DNA from 2 places in the Peribacillus sp. TE19612 genome. Region 2 is predicted to be linked to the other one. Evidence: predicted binding sites of a transcription regulator. Region 2 holds the regulator's gene; the other holds the start of a gene.

Region 1 (5,709 bases), on a different contig from region 2:
TAAACCATGCAAATAAAATATTGCATGGTTATCATAAGAAATTAGGGATGAGTATAAGTATAAGTTTCCTTAATGATTGACTCCTTAATACATAATATAATAGACACCGATGATGTATCTTTTGTTCAGTATTTCACAAATGGTTTTGTTTTTCTGGAAGTTCTTTTTGCTTTATACATTTAATATAAAGAGGTTGTTACTAGTAGATAATACTAGGTATGGATATGCAATTAACATCTTTCTCAATAACGTTGTACTGACACTAAAATGATAGTTTAGACGTATAGTTATAATAGATGAATGGAAATTAAAATGTCGCTTAATAATGAACAAACGGGCCAGCCTTTTAATCGTTAAGGACATTTTCGTCGAAACTGTTGCCTTAATTCAGTAAGCAGTAAGTGCAAACGGCTTGTGTAACAAGAAGAGGAGAAGCGGCTATGGCAGTCCTCGGTTCCTATAATAGGGAAGAGGATAGTATCCCATACCAGGCAGCTTTGACATTCTGCCGTTTAATCATCAAGAACGAAGGCGATGCTATGCATACAGCAAACTTTTAATGAAGGATGCCATAACTAGGGAACTTGAAGTAACGCAGTTAAATGTAAAAGGTATTTTCAGAAGAAGATCTATCTGAAATCTGAAATCCATGGCAGACATTTCATCCGACATGATAGAGCTTGATCCAATAGCATGGGCTTTTTAAGCGTCCCATCGTCCTAAAGGAATTTCCATTCATTCGATGCAGGGATTGGTTGATGGCAATCGATCAGGGCAAATCATGGGATACGTGTTACATTCTGCGGCGGATCATGATATTGGTTACTTTTACATCGATTTGTCGAAGCTGACTGTTTTCCTATCCTTTTCTTCAATATGATGAGTCGATCATAACGGGTGCCACTCCAACCTTTGTCATGGAGCATGTAATTAACTTTCATTTAAGGAATCTTAAAACTAAAATTGTTAGGATATTCAGTATGCACTTGATTACATAGGTTATGCCTTGATCGAAAGTAATCTTTCACGGAGATGAATCCATGGTTTGAACTAGCCAATTAAATTAAGATGTTATGGAATCGATCTTGATCATGAAAGACTCCCTTACCTTTATGCCAGGAAAGATGCGGTGCTTTTTTATGGTCATCCTTTTTACGTCCAAGGGAATTTGTATCCTTCCGGAAGGCTCCCTTGTAACCTGTTAATCCCTTGAGGTTTTTTTTTCGAAAAAGTAATAACATAACAAGTCTTCGGTTTTGTTGCGAAGGCGGGGATTGAAATAATTATGATGTTCCTCGTATCCTTTATATAAAAAACAATACATCGTGAAGGTTTCATCGCGTTTGATTTCACTAACCTTAATATTCTCTTTGCGCAAATAGCGCCGTACCTCGGCAAGCTCGTCTTGAACCACTTTTAAAATATGTTCGACTAGCTCCGAATAGGGCCTTTTTAATTTAAACGGACTAATTTCGATGACCTTGAGATCCCGGTTTAAGACTGTAATAACCATAGGGAGGTAGATGGCTTTTTCAATCATATTTCGGTCACCTTCTGGAATGCGGGTCATCATGACCGCCCCTTTCTAAATAGCGCGTTTTTAATACTAATATGTATCTTACGTAAAAATAAGAACATTTGTTCCGTTTTTATCCTAATGTATTTTCAGTGGTTATGCAAGCAGTTTTGATAAATCTAGAAATATTCGTTAACAAGATTATGTTTTCCGGAGATAGGGAAAGTATGAAGATATATGGATAATAATTCTTGCAATTTCGGGGGAAAGTGATATATCTAAAATAAACGGTTTTTAATAAGTTTATGCTGCTTTGATGGCAGCATGTCGAGGGAGATAATTATGGATTTGGATACTATACGTGAGTGGTTTACACTTGATCATATATCGGCACTTATTCAGCAATATCGCTCATTCGGTCCAATTCCCGGGATCTTACTGCCGATGCTGGAAGCTTTTTTGCCTTTTCTGCCCTTAGTGGTGTTCGTGCTTGCCAATGCAACGGCATTTGGTCTCTGGTGGGGGTTTTTATTTTCTTGGATTGGTGCGGTGGCGGGGTCCTTTTTGATCTTTTGGATTATTAGAAGATATGGTCAAATGAGGTTTTTCCGATTTTTGCAAAAGCATAAACAGGTGCAGAGGTTGATGGTTTGGGTTGAGAGCCATGGATTCGGTCCTTTGTTCATATTGCTCTGCTTCCCTTTTACACCTTCGGCTATCGTTAATATCGTGGCAGGGCTATCAAAAGTCAGTACCCTGCAATATGGACTTGCAGTAGTTGGAGGGAAGGCGGTGATGATTTTTACGATCAGTTTCGTAGGTTACGATTTAGTATCATTGATTCATAAACCTGTGCGAACGATCATTATCGGAATCGTCATCTTTATCCTATGGTATGTGGGGAAAAGACTGGAAGTCCGGTTAAATAAAAGCATGAAGAGAGAAGAAGGGCAATAAATTAATATATAAATGCAGTAGGGGTTGAACTAGATGGAAAAAACAAACAAGAATTCTTTATCCGATTGGATAAAACCAGCGATGATAGCTTTTGTTATTTACATCTTAATCCGTACATTTCTCTTTTCAAGCTATGATGTTGAAGGAAAGTCGATGCAGCCGACCCTTGAAGATGGAAATAAACTTGTCGTGAATAAAATCAATTACCAGATTCATGATATCAACCGTTTTGACATTATTGTTTTTCATGCGAATTCACAAGAAGATTATGTTAAGCGGGTTATAGGGGTTGCAGGTGACCGTATTCGTTATAAAGATGATTGGCTATACGTAAATGGTGAGAAAGTGGATGAGCCTTATCTTGAGAAATTCAAGGAAGGTTTCCCAGGACAGGATTTTACAGGTGATTTTACATTAAAAGAATTGACGGATGTGACCAAAGTTCCGGAGGGCAAGCTTTTTGTCATGGGCGATAATCGTCTTGAAAGTGCTGACAGCCGTCACTTTGGTTATATACCGGTAGAAAATGTTGTCGGTAAAGTGGATGTTCGATATTGGCCGGTCAATGATTTCAATTTTAAGTTTACAGGTGAGTGATTGTGAAGCCCGAGTATGATGCGGGCTTTTTCTTTTGGGGAAAACGCGAACGTACGGTTGGTGTTTTTTTTAGGGAAACGGTAAAATAATAGAAGGTAAATCTAATGGGAAACAGAAACCTAGTCATAAAGACGAAAGTATTTCTGGTATGATGGATCTAGATATTATGTTGTAAGGGGGAAAAGAGATGTCACTCCGTTTTTTACTGGGAAGATCGGGTACAGGGAAAACTTCGAATATATTGGACGAAATCCGCTCTAAATTGGCAGAAGATCCCGAAGGAAATCCAATTATCTACCTCGTTCCTGATCAGATGACGTTTCTATCTGAATATAAATTAATTAAAACACCAGGCCTTGCCGGAATGATCCGGACACAGGTTTTCAGTTTTAGCAGGCTTGCTTGGCGCGTTCTTCAGGAAACCGGGGGAATGAGCCGGCTGCATCTGGACAGTGTTGGCGTTAATATGCTGATACGGAAGATCATGGATGATAAAAAGGAAGAGTTAAAGATGTTCAGTCGATCTGCTGATAAGCAGGGGTTCATTGCACAGATGGAGCTAATGCTGGCTGAGTTCAAGCAGTATTGCATCCAACCTGATGACATTCAAAACTATTTGGCTGAAACCTCACAGGCCGGCAGCGGCATTCAGGATAAACTGCATGATCTTGAATTGGTCTATCAGGCTTTTGAGGATGAAATGGTCAATAAATATTTAGACTCCGAAGATTATTTCACTTTGCTGATCGAAAAAATGTCAGAGTCTTCATATATAAGGAATGCGGATATATATATCGATGGTTTTTATAGCTTGACTCCACAGGAATTATTGATTGTTGAAGAAATGATGAAGCTGTGCAGGAGTGTAACGATCTCGCTGACGTTAGATCAGCCCTACAGGCAATATGCTCCGGATGATTTGCAATTGTTCAGGCAAACGGGAAACCTTTATCATCACCTATATCAGGCTGGATTGAGGAATGGCATACCGATTTCAGAAGATCGAATCTTAAAAAGATCGAAAAGGTTTGGAAAGAGTCCGGGGCTGAATCATCTGGAAACTTATTTTTCCATTCGTCCTGCAAGAACGTTTGAGCAGTCACCTGATGTAACGATCGCCCAGGCAGTTAACCGCAGAGCTGAAATTGAAGGAGTTGCCCGGGATATCTTGTCGCTGGTCAGACAGAAACAGCACCGTTTCCGTGATATTGCGATTTTAGTCCGTAACGGGGAAGCATACGCAGATATTTTACAAACCGTTTTTCGGGATTATCAAATTCCCTTGTTCGTCGATTCCAAACGGACGATGCTGAATCATCCTCTGATTGAACTGATTCGTTCGACTTTGGAGATCATCAATGGCTATTGGCGTTATGAACCGGTATTTCGTGCAATCAAGACGGAGCTTCTATTTCCGCTGCAAAAAAACCACGATCGGATGCGTGAACAGGTAGATAAGCTGGAAAACTATGTGCTGGCACGCGGCATTAAAGGAAGCGGGTGGACGTCCAAAGATCGTTGGACCTACCGGCGATTCCGCGGTCTGGAACTCGAGGACCGGAACCAAACGGATAAGGAAATGATGCTTGAGCAAGAGTTGAATGAAATGAAGCAATTATTTACCGAGCCCATCTTGAAGCTATCAAAACGGGCTAAAAAGGCTGCTAATGGCAGGGAATTGTGTGAAGCCCTTTATCTATATCTTGAAGAATTGCATATACCGGAAAAATTGGAAAAGCTGAAACTGGAGGCAGAAGAAGCAGGTGATTTGGTATCGGCAAGAGAGCATGAGCAAACATGGAATGCGGTTGTCGACCTATTGGACCAATTCGTTGAACTACTGAGCGGGGAAGAGCTTTCCATGAAACAGTTTGCGGTAATCATTGAAGCTGGTCTGGAGTCTCTTGAATTTTCTTTGGTACCGCCGGCAATTGACCAAGTATTAGTCGCTAATCTAGATTTATCCCGCCTGGATGATGTGAAGACAGCTTTTGTTATCGGTTTGAACGAAGGGGTTCTGCCGGGAAAAGCTGTATCTGACGGGATATTTTCAGATAGTGATCGTGATGTGCTGCTGGCTGGTGGACTTGATGTTGCCCCAAGTTCGAAAGTGCGCCTGCTGGATGAGGAGTTCACAGCGTACAAAGCATTCACTACGCCTGCCGAGGCCCTTTATTTATCATATCCGCTTGCCGATGAGGAAGGGAAGGCGCTTTTACCTTCATCCTATTTGAAACGGGTAAGGGACGTATTGCCTAACGTTTCCGATGTGTATTATATGAACGATCCGTCCGATCTGTCTGCAGAGGAACAGGTGAAATATGCAGCGAATCATGATGTGGCCCTTTCGTACCTGGCTGCCCAATTGCAGCTGAAGAAAAGGAACTATCCAATCCATTCACTATGGTGGGATGTATATAATGCCATTATTGATGATGAAATGGCCGGTCCTTCAGCAACTAAGGTTTTATCGAGCCTTTTTTATCAAAATAGGACAAAGAAATTAACTGAGGAAACAAGTAAGCAATTATACGGTGAGAGCATTCTTACGAGTGTATCCAGGATGGAAATGTTCAATAGCTGCCCGTTTTCCCATTATGCGGCTCATGGCTTGAAATTGAGGGAAAGGCAGATTTTCC
Region 2 (13,166 bases):
AGGCGGGGTTAAGTGTATCACTGGATGGAAGTTTTTTATTGGATGCCTTAAAAGCGATAAAAGAAAACGAGGTAAAGCTAAGTTTTGGCGGTCCAATGAGACCTGTCTTAATCGAGCCAAGCGATAATTCCTCCTATCGTCATCTTATATCACCAGTGAGAACATACTGAGGAACAAAGCCTAAGAAACGAATAACGGGGGGAACGGCAACAGCCTATTACTTCAGGTGGAAGATATGGTAACGGTCAATCACCAAGAAAAAGAGATCCTGTAAAATCTGGACCCATTATATTCAAAGTGATAGGAAAAAGGGTCTTAATTCTTGGTGTAAGGCCGGCAACTTGATTTCGAAGGTAAAGGTAGAACCTTTCATCTAGCCAAATACATCCGTCCATCCATTGAATGGAAAAACCTGTCGACAGTCTGAAGAACCTCTGTAAAGACATAATTTATTTTAAGAGATACCTCGATAGAATATATGATATTCATGTGATCCAACAATAGCAAAATACTCACTATTCGTTTGTTAGTAGGATTTATTTCTCCTATGTCCAGTTAGGAACGCTCCAAGAAGAGATACCTTGACCGCCAATTTTTTTTCCTAAGAACTGGGCGCCTATTGGTGCTGCAATGAGGCTGGCTGGGATTTTCACTTATTGGCGTAAGAAGTGGAAATGTGCATCCAACTGCAAAAATTTCATATACGATGGCAATAATTCTTTTCCTTTTAGATCTTGAGATAGAGAAGGCTCAACTGCTAAACGCAAGTAGGGATTAAGGTGAGGTTTTTCCGGAAGCAGTTGCGCTTCACGTGTTTTTTTTCAGTGTCCCCAGTTGATCTAAAGTAATCATTTCAAGTTGATCTCGCTGAATAGAATCATGTATAGAAAGCATCCTCATTAATACTTCTATTTTAAAACAAAAATGAATCTAGGCAAAAGTGTTCTATCTAAAAGGTAAGACAAAGTTGATTGGAACGGAAGGTACGAGACTCCTGCGGGAAAAGCGCGTCTAGGGGAGACCCCGCAGGCGAAAGCCGAGGAGGCTCCCCGACCGCCCGCGGAAAGCGAGTGCCCTACGTTCCAATCAACGTCCAAATTGTACAAGCCATAAAAATAGACAAACTCGATTTTCATCGAGTTTGTCCACAATCTGAAGGGATCTTCTGTATGAAGACCCCTTATTACTACTTATTCAACTAAAGACCCTTAAATCAAAGCTTAACAAAAGTTTTTGGTTAATCCGGCATGATTATATGGCTCCGTTTTAAGGTATACCCAACTGTGAAGATCAACGGAATATCATCCATATTGGTGTTTAAACAATGTTCTCTAGTGTAGCAACCCTTCATAACACGTATTTCGAATGTACAAAATCAAACCGTGCAGGAAGGAAAGGGTCACGCTTTTAGGTTGTACAGCTCATGATCCTTATCCCGCTTTCAAGAAGGAAGGATCGTGTTTTATCGTGCTTGAACTCACATATTCAACTATTACATATGCAAGGACATTAAGAAGATTCTCTCCGTAATATTTTTTTCGCTCATTAACCGTTTCCGATACCTTTTTCACTTGGCTGACGTTATCCTATGAAAATAGGATTCCTAATAATAAGTACAATTCATAGATAGCGTTAAGAAAGCCCGCGGCAGACAAGTTTGGCTTTCGGGTAAGCCGTAAGCGTTTCATCAGAAGCTCCATCCGCTTTTATAAAATTAATGTTCCTTCATTTAGGCAAGTTGTCTGTGATCCATTGCCAGCAGCTTGTGGTGGCGAAGCGTTTGAAGTAACTAAAGTAGGTTTGGTGGAACTGATGTTTTGGAATAAATTTATCAGATAGTGGCTAGGATTGTACTTTTGGAATGTGGACGTTGCTTGATTGTAATATAGTATAGGCAGGGGGGATAATTATGTATGTAAGTCAATCCAGTGATCATGAAGTAATTGCAAAATTAAATCGAGATGTTCACAATCTGCATGCAAAACTATATCCTAAGTATTTTAAGGAATATAATTATAATACAATGAAAGAAACTTTTAAAAATTTGGTTGAAAATGATAATTTTGTTTTTCTAGTTTTAAAAGAACATGAAGTGCCAATTGGTTATGCATGGATTGAAATTAAAAACTATCCTGAAAGTGCTTTTAAAAATGAGTATAAATCAGTATATGTGCATCAGCTTAGTATCGTTGAAGGTCAAACCCATAAAGGTTACGGTAAAAAACTAATGAATGAGGTCTATGATATTGCTAAAAAGAATGATATAGATTTAATTGAACTGGATTATTGGTTTGAAAACATGGCAGCAAAAGAGTTTTATAAGAAACAAAATTTTAAAAAGTATAGGGAGTTTGCATTCAGACAGTTGTAAATCCTTTGTAACTCAATTCAAGAGGTTGAAGGAATTAATAAAAACCCCGATTCGGGGTTTTTTTAATTAATATCTTAACATTCTCCTCGAATAACTGGGGGGTTGAGGTACTCCACAAACAAAACTTTGGGAATAACACTCTTTTACGATACTTCGGGTATGCGGTATATAGGTGTTGAAGTGTTTATTCACGGTTGTTGTATGTGTCGGGTGAAAAACCGGAATAACAGTGTTAATGACATTGGTTTTAACATATTGCTTGGTCGGGGAGGTTTGAGATGGATTATATTGAGTGGGCATTCTGTGAGGTGGGCAATATTGTGGTGGACATTGACCGCCTTTCGGATGCCCCCAGGGCTTATTATACATGTAAACACCTCCTGGGATTTTTTTGAAAGTCATTATTAGTTTATGAAAATAAATGATAAAGGGACTGGTATAAATGCCTTTATCAAAAATTACGGGCATATCAGATCCTTCAATCATTTTCAAAAAAAATGAATAAACATTAATTTACCGAATTCGGTAAATGGCTTCACGAACAAATGACTTGTGTCTTTTCCGCCAGTTATTTTCCTTGCTTTTTTCCAAGCCCCATTCGGGAAATGTAGATAACCGTAATGCGGCAAATAATTGCCAGAAGGGTAGGTTAGTAAAATTCACCTCCGGCATCATGAATTTATATTGATTGGTGAAGTCATTCATCGCTAGCATTCCAAAATGATATAAAATTTCGAGTTGACTATTGGCAAAGTCAGTCAAAGGGTCCCCTAAACCTGAGTCTTCCCAATCAATTATGGAAACTAGTTTATCCTCTTTCCATAATATATTTCCTGGCCAATAATCACCATGAAGGATCACTTCCTTATTCATGGAGGTTAGGGGCATGGAGGATTTCAGCAAATCTCTAATCAAGCTCAAATTTAATGTTTCGTCCAGGATTACCCTATCTTTATTATTTAACATTTCGACATATGTATTTTCCAGTTTTGGCATGAATGATAAAGATAGATCTGCACAATTAACACGATGGATTTTTGCTAGATTGATTGCCAATTGCAAGATATAATCATTAAGATTTGAGGGGGTGAGTTCTGACTTACCCTCAATAAACTCGATAAGTATGCATGGCTTGGAAAATATCTCGCAGGATTGCTCAAAGTAATATGGCATTGGTACAGGCAAACCGGCAGTTTTCAATATCCCTAAGAGCTTGTGTTCATATGAAGCAATATTTGGATTCCGTTTCAAGTCATTATCACCATGCTGACGAACGATCATTTTTACGATACGCCCTGACGATTGTAGTATTTCCAGTCCTGTCACATTTGCAGAAATTCCGCCCATTAATTCCCATGCGCGAATTAGCTTGTTTCCTTGATCCAACTTTTTAACTAATTGTTCAAACTTATCATATTCATTTATCATACGATCTCTCCTTTTAAAATCCTGTAAAATGTTTAGGAATGAAAGTTCACATTATCATTTTCTATAGCTTTCGTAAAAAATTCAAAGAATCCATTTAGCAATTTTTATAAATGAAACCAATAGCTTGTTACACACGTAAATTAATCTAAACAAAGTGAGGTGTGCTGACATTGAAAATAGAAAAATATAAGGTGGAAACTACGAAAGGGACGCTACAATATAATATTAGTGGAAACGGCAAACCAAATATAGTTTTGATTAACGGCGGTTCTGGCCCGGTAGAGGGTTGGATGAAAATACTGCCGGCAATTTCGGAGTCATCATCAGTATTTTCCTATAATCGTTTTGGTGTTGCTGGCAGCGATAAACCTAAGGTAAGCCAAGACGGGTTGAATATTGTTAACACTTTACGTGAAGCATTAACAAGCGTGGGATTTGAAACTCCATTCTTATTGGTTGGACATTCGCTAGGCGGCCTATATGCTAATTTATATGCTCGCCTTTACCCAAATGAAGTAGCGGGAATTGTTTTTTTAGAATCCAGTACCACGAAAGATATCAGCCTTAATGAATATCAAGGCAAGGCAGTAAAAACCATTAATAAAATGTTCAAAGTGTTTGATTCCTTGTCTTCACATAAACAATTCAATGAAGTAAACTTTGTGGAAAAAACGATTAATCAAATCCATCAAACTGATACATTTCCCGAAATACCTGTATTTGTCATTACTGGTGGACAAGAAAATCGAATGATGCCAGAGGAAGCTCGAAAAAAACGACTTGAAAATCAATTGGAATTACTTTCATTGACAAGAAACAGTAAACACATTGTCGCTGAAAAGAGTGGACATTTTCCGCAATTATCAGAACCGACTATAGTGATTGACTCAATTAAAGAGTGCGCAGAAGCGATAAATAAAACAAACCAAAAACCGATAAATTTGTGTTAATGTTGACTTTTTTTAATATCTGTCAATCTTCTTGTTCCTTTGATTATAGATTGCTTATTCTCCAAAAATTCCTGATGCGAAAGTGAAAAAATAGAAAAAGTCTTTTTCAAAGAATTCCCGTCCATTGGGCGAATATCATCAAATAATGCCACTACACCTTTAGGGGGTGTATTTTTTTTTGAGAACGGCCGAATTTCTTTAATCCGATAGTTATGTGTACAAGCATTTGTTAATACGTAACATAAGATTAATAGAGGTGATAGAAATGGTGAAAGTATTTATTGATCCCGGTCATGGCGGTACGGATCCAGGCTCGGTCGGGAATGGATTGAGAGAGAAGGATTTAACTTTATCCATTGCAACTCGAATCAAAGACATCTTATTGATAGAATATAATAACGTTTCTGTGAAAATGAGCAGGACCCAAGATACCTACCCCTCCTTAAACGATCGTACGAATGCAGCGAACGCGTGGGGAGCTGACTTTTTTCTCTCCATCCACATTAATGCCGGCGGCGGAACTGGGTACGAGGATTACATTTATACGTCCACTAACCAGATAACGAAAACGTATCAAGATCATATTCATTCAGAGGTCATGAAGCTTATCAACATCCAGGACAGAGGACAAAAAACAGGAGATTTATATGTACTCCGTGAAACGGACATGCCTGCACTCCTGACTGAAATTGGATTTATCGATAATGTAAATGACGCAGCAAAGTTGAAAACGTCATCCTTTATCGAATCACTGGCTCGCGGACATGTAAACGGTTTAGTTAAATGCTTCAATCTAACTAAGAAAAGTACAGCTGTATACCACACTGTCGTTAGTGGGGATACAGTATATTCCTTAAGCAATTCTTATGGCAGTACGGTTCAGCAAATTAAAGATTGGAACGGTCTTGACAGTCAGTACACCATTACGGTTAACCAGAAATTGCGGGTGAAATGAATAATTAATAATTATATATAATTTCCAGAAGCACACCACGCAGTAAGCCCTTCTCAAAAAGAGAGGGGCCTTTTTGATTCAGGAATATGCATGTAATGAAAAACTGTACATTCTGCCGTCCTGATTCGGTTCTTCGATAAAAGGGGAAGGAATGCAAGGGGAAAATAATTTACACAGTAGGCCAAAGTGGACTTGGGCAATTGGGAGTCACTTTCTGTGAGTATATATAATCGCATTATTCAGGAAGTAAGCCTCTGACGGGATTCGAACCCGCACTCCTTTCGTAAGCATAGGCTAGGGGAGAACACGCTTCCCTACGGATTTTCACCGGCAGGAATTCCACCTGCCTCAGCGTAATTGCTTTTCGGTGCTTCTGAAACCCTTACCTTGCGACCCGGTGGCTACAATGTTTTCCGGCGCTCTTCCCTTCTAGAGCTACAGAGGCAAATGCTTATCATCAATTATAAGATTCTTATAGGGGGTTGTGAACCGCATTATAAAAATATGATAATTTTATTGCTCGATATAAACAATTTTATTCATTTGCATGAAAGGAAAATATACTAAAAATGGCCCCTACTAAAGTTTCCAAATACATTACCTCAATGAAATAAGTAATCTGGGGATAACGGATATGATATTTTAAATCGCCGATTGATAATTGCAGGTGATCAATAGCGACTCCGGTTAGTTTTCCTTTTAATGATTCCTTCATTGTTACGATACTGATCGTTTTACCTAAATTCAATTAGATGGTCAAAGAAAACTGGTTCTGTGGGAATTGTATAAGTCGGTGATAAAGTTTTCATCGTTTGCGGAAACTTGCTCGTATACGCATAATGACCTGGCGGTAATACGTTATCTTGGCTTCCATATGGATAATTTTGCATGAATTATTCCACTCCTTTACTAATGTAAGGTATGCCTTTTTTTTATGGGCTGACACAAATTAAAAGGATTTTATGTAAAGACAAATAAAAGAACAATACTAAAAAGCACAAACCATGATGGCTTGTACCTTAAATGCAACAGCATTAAGTTGATAAAAACTGTAAGCATTGAATCTATGTATGGCTGCTCATTATTCATTTATTTTACTTTCTTTCCGTATGAAACCCTCGAGTTGGATATTAATCGTATATTTTAATGGCTTGAACCACTTTTCCTAAAATACGGACTCTATCATTTTTTATGTTGTAGGTTTTTTCTTCATAAAAAGGATCCGTGCTGCAGGGAGTGAGTATGATGTTTTCTTCATTGATTCTCACTTTTTTGACCGTAGCATCGTGTCCATTTACCAAGACCACTCCAATTTTCCCGTTATCAAGGTATGTAGTTTTTTCAACGAGAATCAATGATCCGTCTCTGAATTCTTTATTCATGCTATTGCCATTCACTCTAAGGAAAAAATATTCTTTATCCGATTTAAGCATCGAATTTAATGTCGGCATATAGGCTTCTATATATTCGTTGGTGAAATTAGGCTCTCCAGCAGGGATATTTCCGTAGACACCAATTAATCTTACATTCTTTTCATTTAGGAATTCCATTCCAGGATTATTTCTAACGATAGGGGCTCCTTCAATGAGGTGGGATAGCGGTATTTCAAAACAAGTGGACATCATGCTCAATTTATCCATTAAAGGTTTATTCCGTCCGGATTCCCAAGCTGATACTGCCGTAGGAGCTACTTTTAATACATTTGCCAAATCTTCTTGTGTCATTTTTCTTTCTTTTCTTAACATTTTAATCCGTTCACCAATGTGCATATTTCTTCACCTCTTACTTGAATATACACTATGAGTGAAAGTGAGTAAATGTAAAGTGCGTGAATTTTGCGAAAAATTGTTGGTAACTATACTTCAAGTGTGATATTATTTTTTTAGATAGGTGGTGACAAGATATGACAAGCGTTAAGTTCACACTTAAACAAGCCAGGAAGTATAAAGGATTAACTCAAGATGAAATGGCTAAAGTGCTGAAGATGGCCAAGAGGACTTACATTGACTATGAGCAATATAAGATTCCTTTGCGAATCGATAAGGCTTATTTATTTGCTGAATGTGTAGGGTTCTCGATTGACGATATCATTTTTTTTGACCCTGACCTACACTTCAAATGTAGTTGAAAGTTCAATTGTACCAGCATTTCCTCAACAGAGTGGCCATTTGAATCCATAAAATCCTGACTTCCATAGGATAAGATTCAAGTAACGATGAAAGAAGGGGAACAAAGAGGAAAGGGAAATTAATTTTTTTGAAGTTGAATAGGAGCTGCTGACATTAGAACATTTGTAAAATACCTGTATGTAGTAAAAGGTGTACAAATCCAAACTTCTTGTGCAAATATACGATTGCTACAGAGATTCCAAAAATGACAGCCAATTGCTGTGAAAGAAAATTATTTACTTAATGTATAGGGCGGACTTCTAAACACCATGAATAGGAGCAAATGGACAATGGCAAATTCGAAGGAAAAGTTAATCTGGATGAACAAGCCCTTATCCTATGCAGGATAAGGGCTTGTTCTCTATTTTCGTGAATTGGCAGCATGTTTTACTCCCAAAATACGTCTTCATAAAATGAAAAAGACCTCATACCTAAATGAATGGAAGGCAAATCTTCATACTTTTTCTCCATTATCAATAAAACTTCTTCTAGTTTTTTTCTCCCATCTTTATGAAGATAGCAGGTAATGGTATGCAAAAGTACAATTATATATTAATGAAGGCTAAAGAAGGAGGGCATTGATAATTGGATGAGTTCAAAAAAATTCCAGATGATATTGGAGGAGATAACCCTTGAAAAGGAATGTAATCAATTATATCGTTTTTCTTGTCCTCATTCTAACCATATTAATTATGGCAAAGCCAGACATTTCCTCAGCAGGAAAATTGAAACCGCCCTCCGAAACTTTCAGTCCAGGGGATTGGTTTCTTGGAAGTATTCCTCCCAATCTTGATACAAACAAACCACCGATCGTGTTTGTACAAGGGAAAAACGGCAGTTCAACCAGCTGGTATGGTGAAACGGAATATCATGGCGTCAATGATATGTATACCAAAGCGTATGAAGCAGGCTACCAAACGGTTTTTGTTCAGCTTCATGATTCAGCTGGAAATGGATCAGTGAGCCAATATGCCAATGGAAGGCTTTTAGCTCAAATGCTTTCAGAAATCAGTAACCATTTCGGGGGCGAAAAAGTAAATATTATAGCTCACAGCAAAGGGGGCCCAGACACCCAAGCGGCTCTAGTCCACTATGGAGCACACCAATATGTTGGAAGGGTGATCACTTTAGCTTCCCCTCATCATGGTTCTCACCTAGCTGATTTGGCTTATAGCTGGTATGCGGGCTGGCTTGGTTCCTTATTAGGTCAAAAAGATGAGGGAACTTATTCTTTACAAGTTGGTAAAATGGCTGAATTTCGTTCTATCACGGATAACCATGTTAACTCTCGTAAAAACTTGTATTTCACTGTGGCAGGTATGAACAGAGGCCCGGTACTATCAGCCTTATCAATGGGGGGACAATATTTATCATCATATGGGGAAAATGATGGACTGGTGAATGTATGGAGTACAAAAATACCCTATGCAACACATTTATTTACGGATCCCAACTTTGATCACGACAATATTCGAGTTGGCTCAGCTGTATTTTCAAGAATTGAACCCTATTTAAGAAGCACATCCACCGCTGGGATTCCTGCATATCATGTCAATTATAAGGAACGAGTTGAAGATGATGTCATTACAACCGCACTCGCTCAAACCGTTCTGGGTGATGTCCTGAAACAAAATGTCTGGGTCGAACAAAGCTTCCATGTAAATGAAGCGGCCCCAGGTAATATAAGCATATATACAGCCTCAAATGATGTCGAGGTTGAATTGATTTCTCCATCCAATAAAAAGTATTCACCTTCCTTAGAGGTTCATTCAGCCAAAAATGAAACTTCTTTTTTTAATGGTGCAACCATCCAATCATTCTATAGAAATAACCTTGAAATTGGTGACTGGAAGGTACGAATGAAGACTAAATCGCCAAAAGACGCCTACCTGTTCACAGCACAATTTAACGAAAAGAACCCCATTACATTAAGTATGGCCGGTAAAGTTAAGCAAAAAGATGCAAAATTTTTAATAAAGAATCCAATGAATGATAAAAAAAGGCCAATCAGCACAACATTTTTGGTTCATCTGCTAGATGAAACCGGTAAAGAAATTAGTGGGAAAAACTCAATTAAGGCAATGGATACTGAAAATTTTACTGGCACCCTTCCAGAAGTACCTAAGTCAGGTGTTTATAATGTAACAATAGATGTTAAGGAAAAAAATGTGGATGGTACTGAAAGAACCCGGACTCTGATTCGTTCGGTCTATATTGAGAAATAGCGAAATGCCTTCTCTTAGTTGAGGAGGTATTTTTTTGGATGAAATATGAGGTAGGTGCGAAATGGTACGGGTAACTAGGGAGATGGTAATTCCGCCAATGGAAACAGCCGTAATCCCTTATAAAAGTATTAATTCAACGGGTGTTAGGTGGATATATTTAGGAGTGAGTTCCCTGGAAATAAAGATTTATGCTTGGTAATGAGAGATCTAATGAGCAAGGAAACATTCATTAAGCAAATTGCTCCTTATGCCCAGAAAATTAAACAGGACATATTGGTGGAATGACTTGGTCGATCTAACCTTATTTAAGTGAACCAAAGGTTAAGAGTGAAATTAATTGTAAAGGGGGGATTTTAAACCCTCTTTTTTTATTTCAATGAGCTTTCTTCCAAAGAGTACATATTACCAGAAAGGCGATGGTATAACTTTCATCCGTTATAAAGGATGTTTAATTTCCCCTGAAACTAGATTCTATTAAAAAATATTTCAATATCTACTCTTCCAAATGCATATTGAGAGAATACCGGACATAAATTAAACAAACAAAAAAAGCGCGGGAAGCGCTTTTAGTGTATTTGTCTATATAAGCCTATTACTTTTCCAAGTATCGAAACATCTCGTAAAATAATTGGTTCCATATTTGAGTTCTCAGGCTGAAGCCTTATGTAATCCGGTTCCTTAAAGAATCGTTTTACAGTGGCTTCATCATCTTCCGTCATCGCCACGACGATATCTCCATTATTGGCACTGCTTTGTTGTTTCACGATGACATAATCTCCATCATGAATTCCTGCTTCAATCATACTTTCACCCATGATTTCCAACATGAATACATGGTCATCATGTGGAACCATGCTTTCGGGAAGCGGAAAGTATTCTTCAATGTTCTCAATAGCCGTTATCGGCATGCCCGCTGTTACTTTTCCAAGTAACGGCACGTTCACGACATTGGCTTTGGGAATATTGTTCGCTTCCTCCAAATTCATTATTTCAATGGCCCTTGGCTTGGTTGGGTCACGTCTAATAAGGCCTTTACTTTCCAGGCGGGATAAATGTCCGTGTACTGTTGAACTTGATGCAAGTCCCACTGCTTCGCCAATCTCCCGTACGGAAGGCGGATACCCTTTTTGGCGGACCTCTTCTTTAATGAAATCAAGAATATCTTGCTGCCGTTTTGATAGTTTTGTCATTTGTGCACCTCTTCCCCAATGTTCTTTGCTACATTATAGCATGGCCCCCATCTCTATACAAACATAAGTTCGAATTTTGTTGTTGACTGAAACAAACGTTCGTATTATAATTTGATCATAACATACGAACGAACATTCGCTTTGGAGGGATTATTATGAAAAAATTATACAAAAATTATATTTATACGATTCTATTAGCGGGATCAGTATTCATCTTTTCAATTTTATTCTCTTGTACATTGAACAATGATCAAAAAAAGGATTTCCTTTCTATAGAAGTAAGCGAAGGTGACACCCTATGGGGAATTGCCGAAGAATATGAAGAAACAAATTTGACAAAAAAAGAATTCATTGGTTGGATAGAAGAGAATAATGGAGTCAGTGCGGATTCGATAAAACCTGGACAAGTCATTGTCATACCGGTTAAAGGGGAAGAACTTGTCCAGAATTTGGCCAGTGAGCAGTAAGTAGTAAAGGTAGGGTATTATGAAGGCGGTAATCTATTGTAGGGTCAGCACCGAAAAAGAGTCACAGGAAACATCATTGGCAAGGCAGGAAGATGAATTAGTCAAATTGGCTGAAAAGATGGATGTGGAAGTTGTCTCCATTATAAAAGAACAGGCAAGTGGTTATGAGTTGAATCGGGATGGCATTTTTGACATGCTCGAACTATTTAAAACCAAAGAAGCTGAAGTCCTATTAATCCAGGACGAAACAAGACTGGGAAGAGGGAATGCCAAAATAGCCCTTTTCCATGTCATCCTTAAAGAAGATGTGAAAATTTATACGCTCTCACACGATGGGGAGCTGGAGTTATCGGATTCGGATGCCATGGTAATCCAGATAGTGGGCATTGTAGAAGAATATCAAAGGAAACTACATAATCTTAAAATAAAGCGCGGAATGATGAGAGCCGTTGAAAAAGGGTACCGTCCTCAAAAAAATCTTCACAACCAAAGGAATTCCACTGGAAGGGACCGTATGGAGATTCCTATTGAAGAAATTATTAAACTGCGTGCCAATGGGTTGACATTCTCAGAAATCGCAGCCACATTAAGGGGCTTTGGATACAATGTATCTAAGGCTACTGTGAACAGGCGTTTTCTCGAACATCAAATGAATACAAAGGAAAGTAAATCATAGAACTTGTAATTTCGCTTTTTTTTTAATACCATGACAATATCCACAGATTATGAAGGAGCGGAATTATGTTATCAAAAGAAAAAATAGCCCGTATAAATGTACTTTCTAAAAAGGCAAAGGCTGAAGGCTTGACGGAAGTTGAAGCGAAAGAGCAAACCCAATTGAGAAGTGAGTATTTGGAAACATTCAGAAAATCCATGTCCGACACGTTGGAGCATGTGAAAGTCGTGGATCCAGAGGGTAATGACGTCACTCCTCAAAAGATAAAAAATATAAAAGAAAAACGAAATTTACATTAATGCTTGGATTCCTCTGATGGAACATTCCATTTGAGTATTCTTTGGCATTTTGGAGTAAAAAGAGAGTGCATTCATGTATGTATTCTCCTATTTAGTTTAATCTAAATAGGGGCTTCTCTTATTTCTAGAAAATTTTAATATTGAGGCAGTAAATAGTGATTTTAGTTGTGATATTATGCTTGTCACTATAATATAAAGAGGTACATTACAGGAAGGGATGTTTTTACAATATGTTAGATAAATTAGATGCACTTTCTATCAATACGATTCGTACATTATCAATTGATGCAATTGAAAAGGCTAATTCCGGCCATCCAGGTATGCCAATGGGGGCAGCGCCAATGGCGTATAAACTATGGACCGAATATATGAACCATAACCCGAAAAATCCAGATTGGTTTAATAGAGATCGCTTTGTTCTTTCAGCTGGACATGGT

What was found. Region 2 encodes LexA, which represses DNA repair genes until DNA is damaged. Its sites were predicted from a motif close to CGAACATATGTTCG; they were not measured.
Region 1: a site for LexA is predicted at 3,117-3,130, ahead of addB (helicase-exonuclease AddAB subunit AddB). Genes of this name have one in related genera too.

Annotation. Positions count from the first base shown of each region.
Region 1 is NZ_JBWCCL010000003.1:387,889-393,597, forward strand. Features, by position in the region: gene ACZ9AO_RS07830 (YhjD family protein) at 1,202-1,570, opposite strand; gene ACZ9AO_RS07835 (TVP38/TMEM64 family protein) at 1,859-2,473, shown strand; gene lepB (signal peptidase I) at 2,507-3,070, shown strand; gene addB (helicase-exonuclease AddAB subunit AddB) at 3,258-5,709, shown strand, end outside.
Region 2 is NZ_JBWCCL010000001.1:84,257-97,422, forward strand. Features, by position in the region: gene dnaN (DNA polymerase III subunit beta) at 1-170, shown strand, start outside; gene ACZ9AO_RS00440 (GNAT family N-acetyltransferase) at 1,910-2,371, shown strand; gene ACZ9AO_RS00445 (CotD family spore coat protein) at 2,438-2,857, opposite strand; gene ACZ9AO_RS00450 (aminoglycoside phosphotransferase family protein) at 2,885-3,799, opposite strand; gene ACZ9AO_RS00455 (alpha/beta fold hydrolase) at 3,970-4,749, shown strand; gene ACZ9AO_RS00460 (N-acetylmuramoyl-L-alanine amidase family protein) at 5,015-5,704, shown strand; gene ACZ9AO_RS00465 (hypothetical protein) at 6,240-6,419, opposite strand; gene ACZ9AO_RS00470 (hypothetical protein) at 6,439-6,594, opposite strand; gene ACZ9AO_RS00475 (LexA family protein) at 6,835-7,473, opposite strand; gene ACZ9AO_RS00480 (helix-turn-helix transcriptional regulator) at 7,608-7,832, shown strand; gene ACZ9AO_RS00485 (esterase/lipase family protein) at 8,565-10,097, shown strand; gene lexA (transcriptional repressor LexA) at 10,664-11,287, opposite strand; gene yneA (cell division suppressor protein YneA) at 11,443-11,754, shown strand; gene ACZ9AO_RS00500 (YneB family resolvase-like protein) at 11,774-12,430, shown strand; gene ACZ9AO_RS00505 (DUF896 domain-containing protein) at 12,496-12,729, shown strand; gene tkt (transketolase) at 12,960-13,166, shown strand, end outside.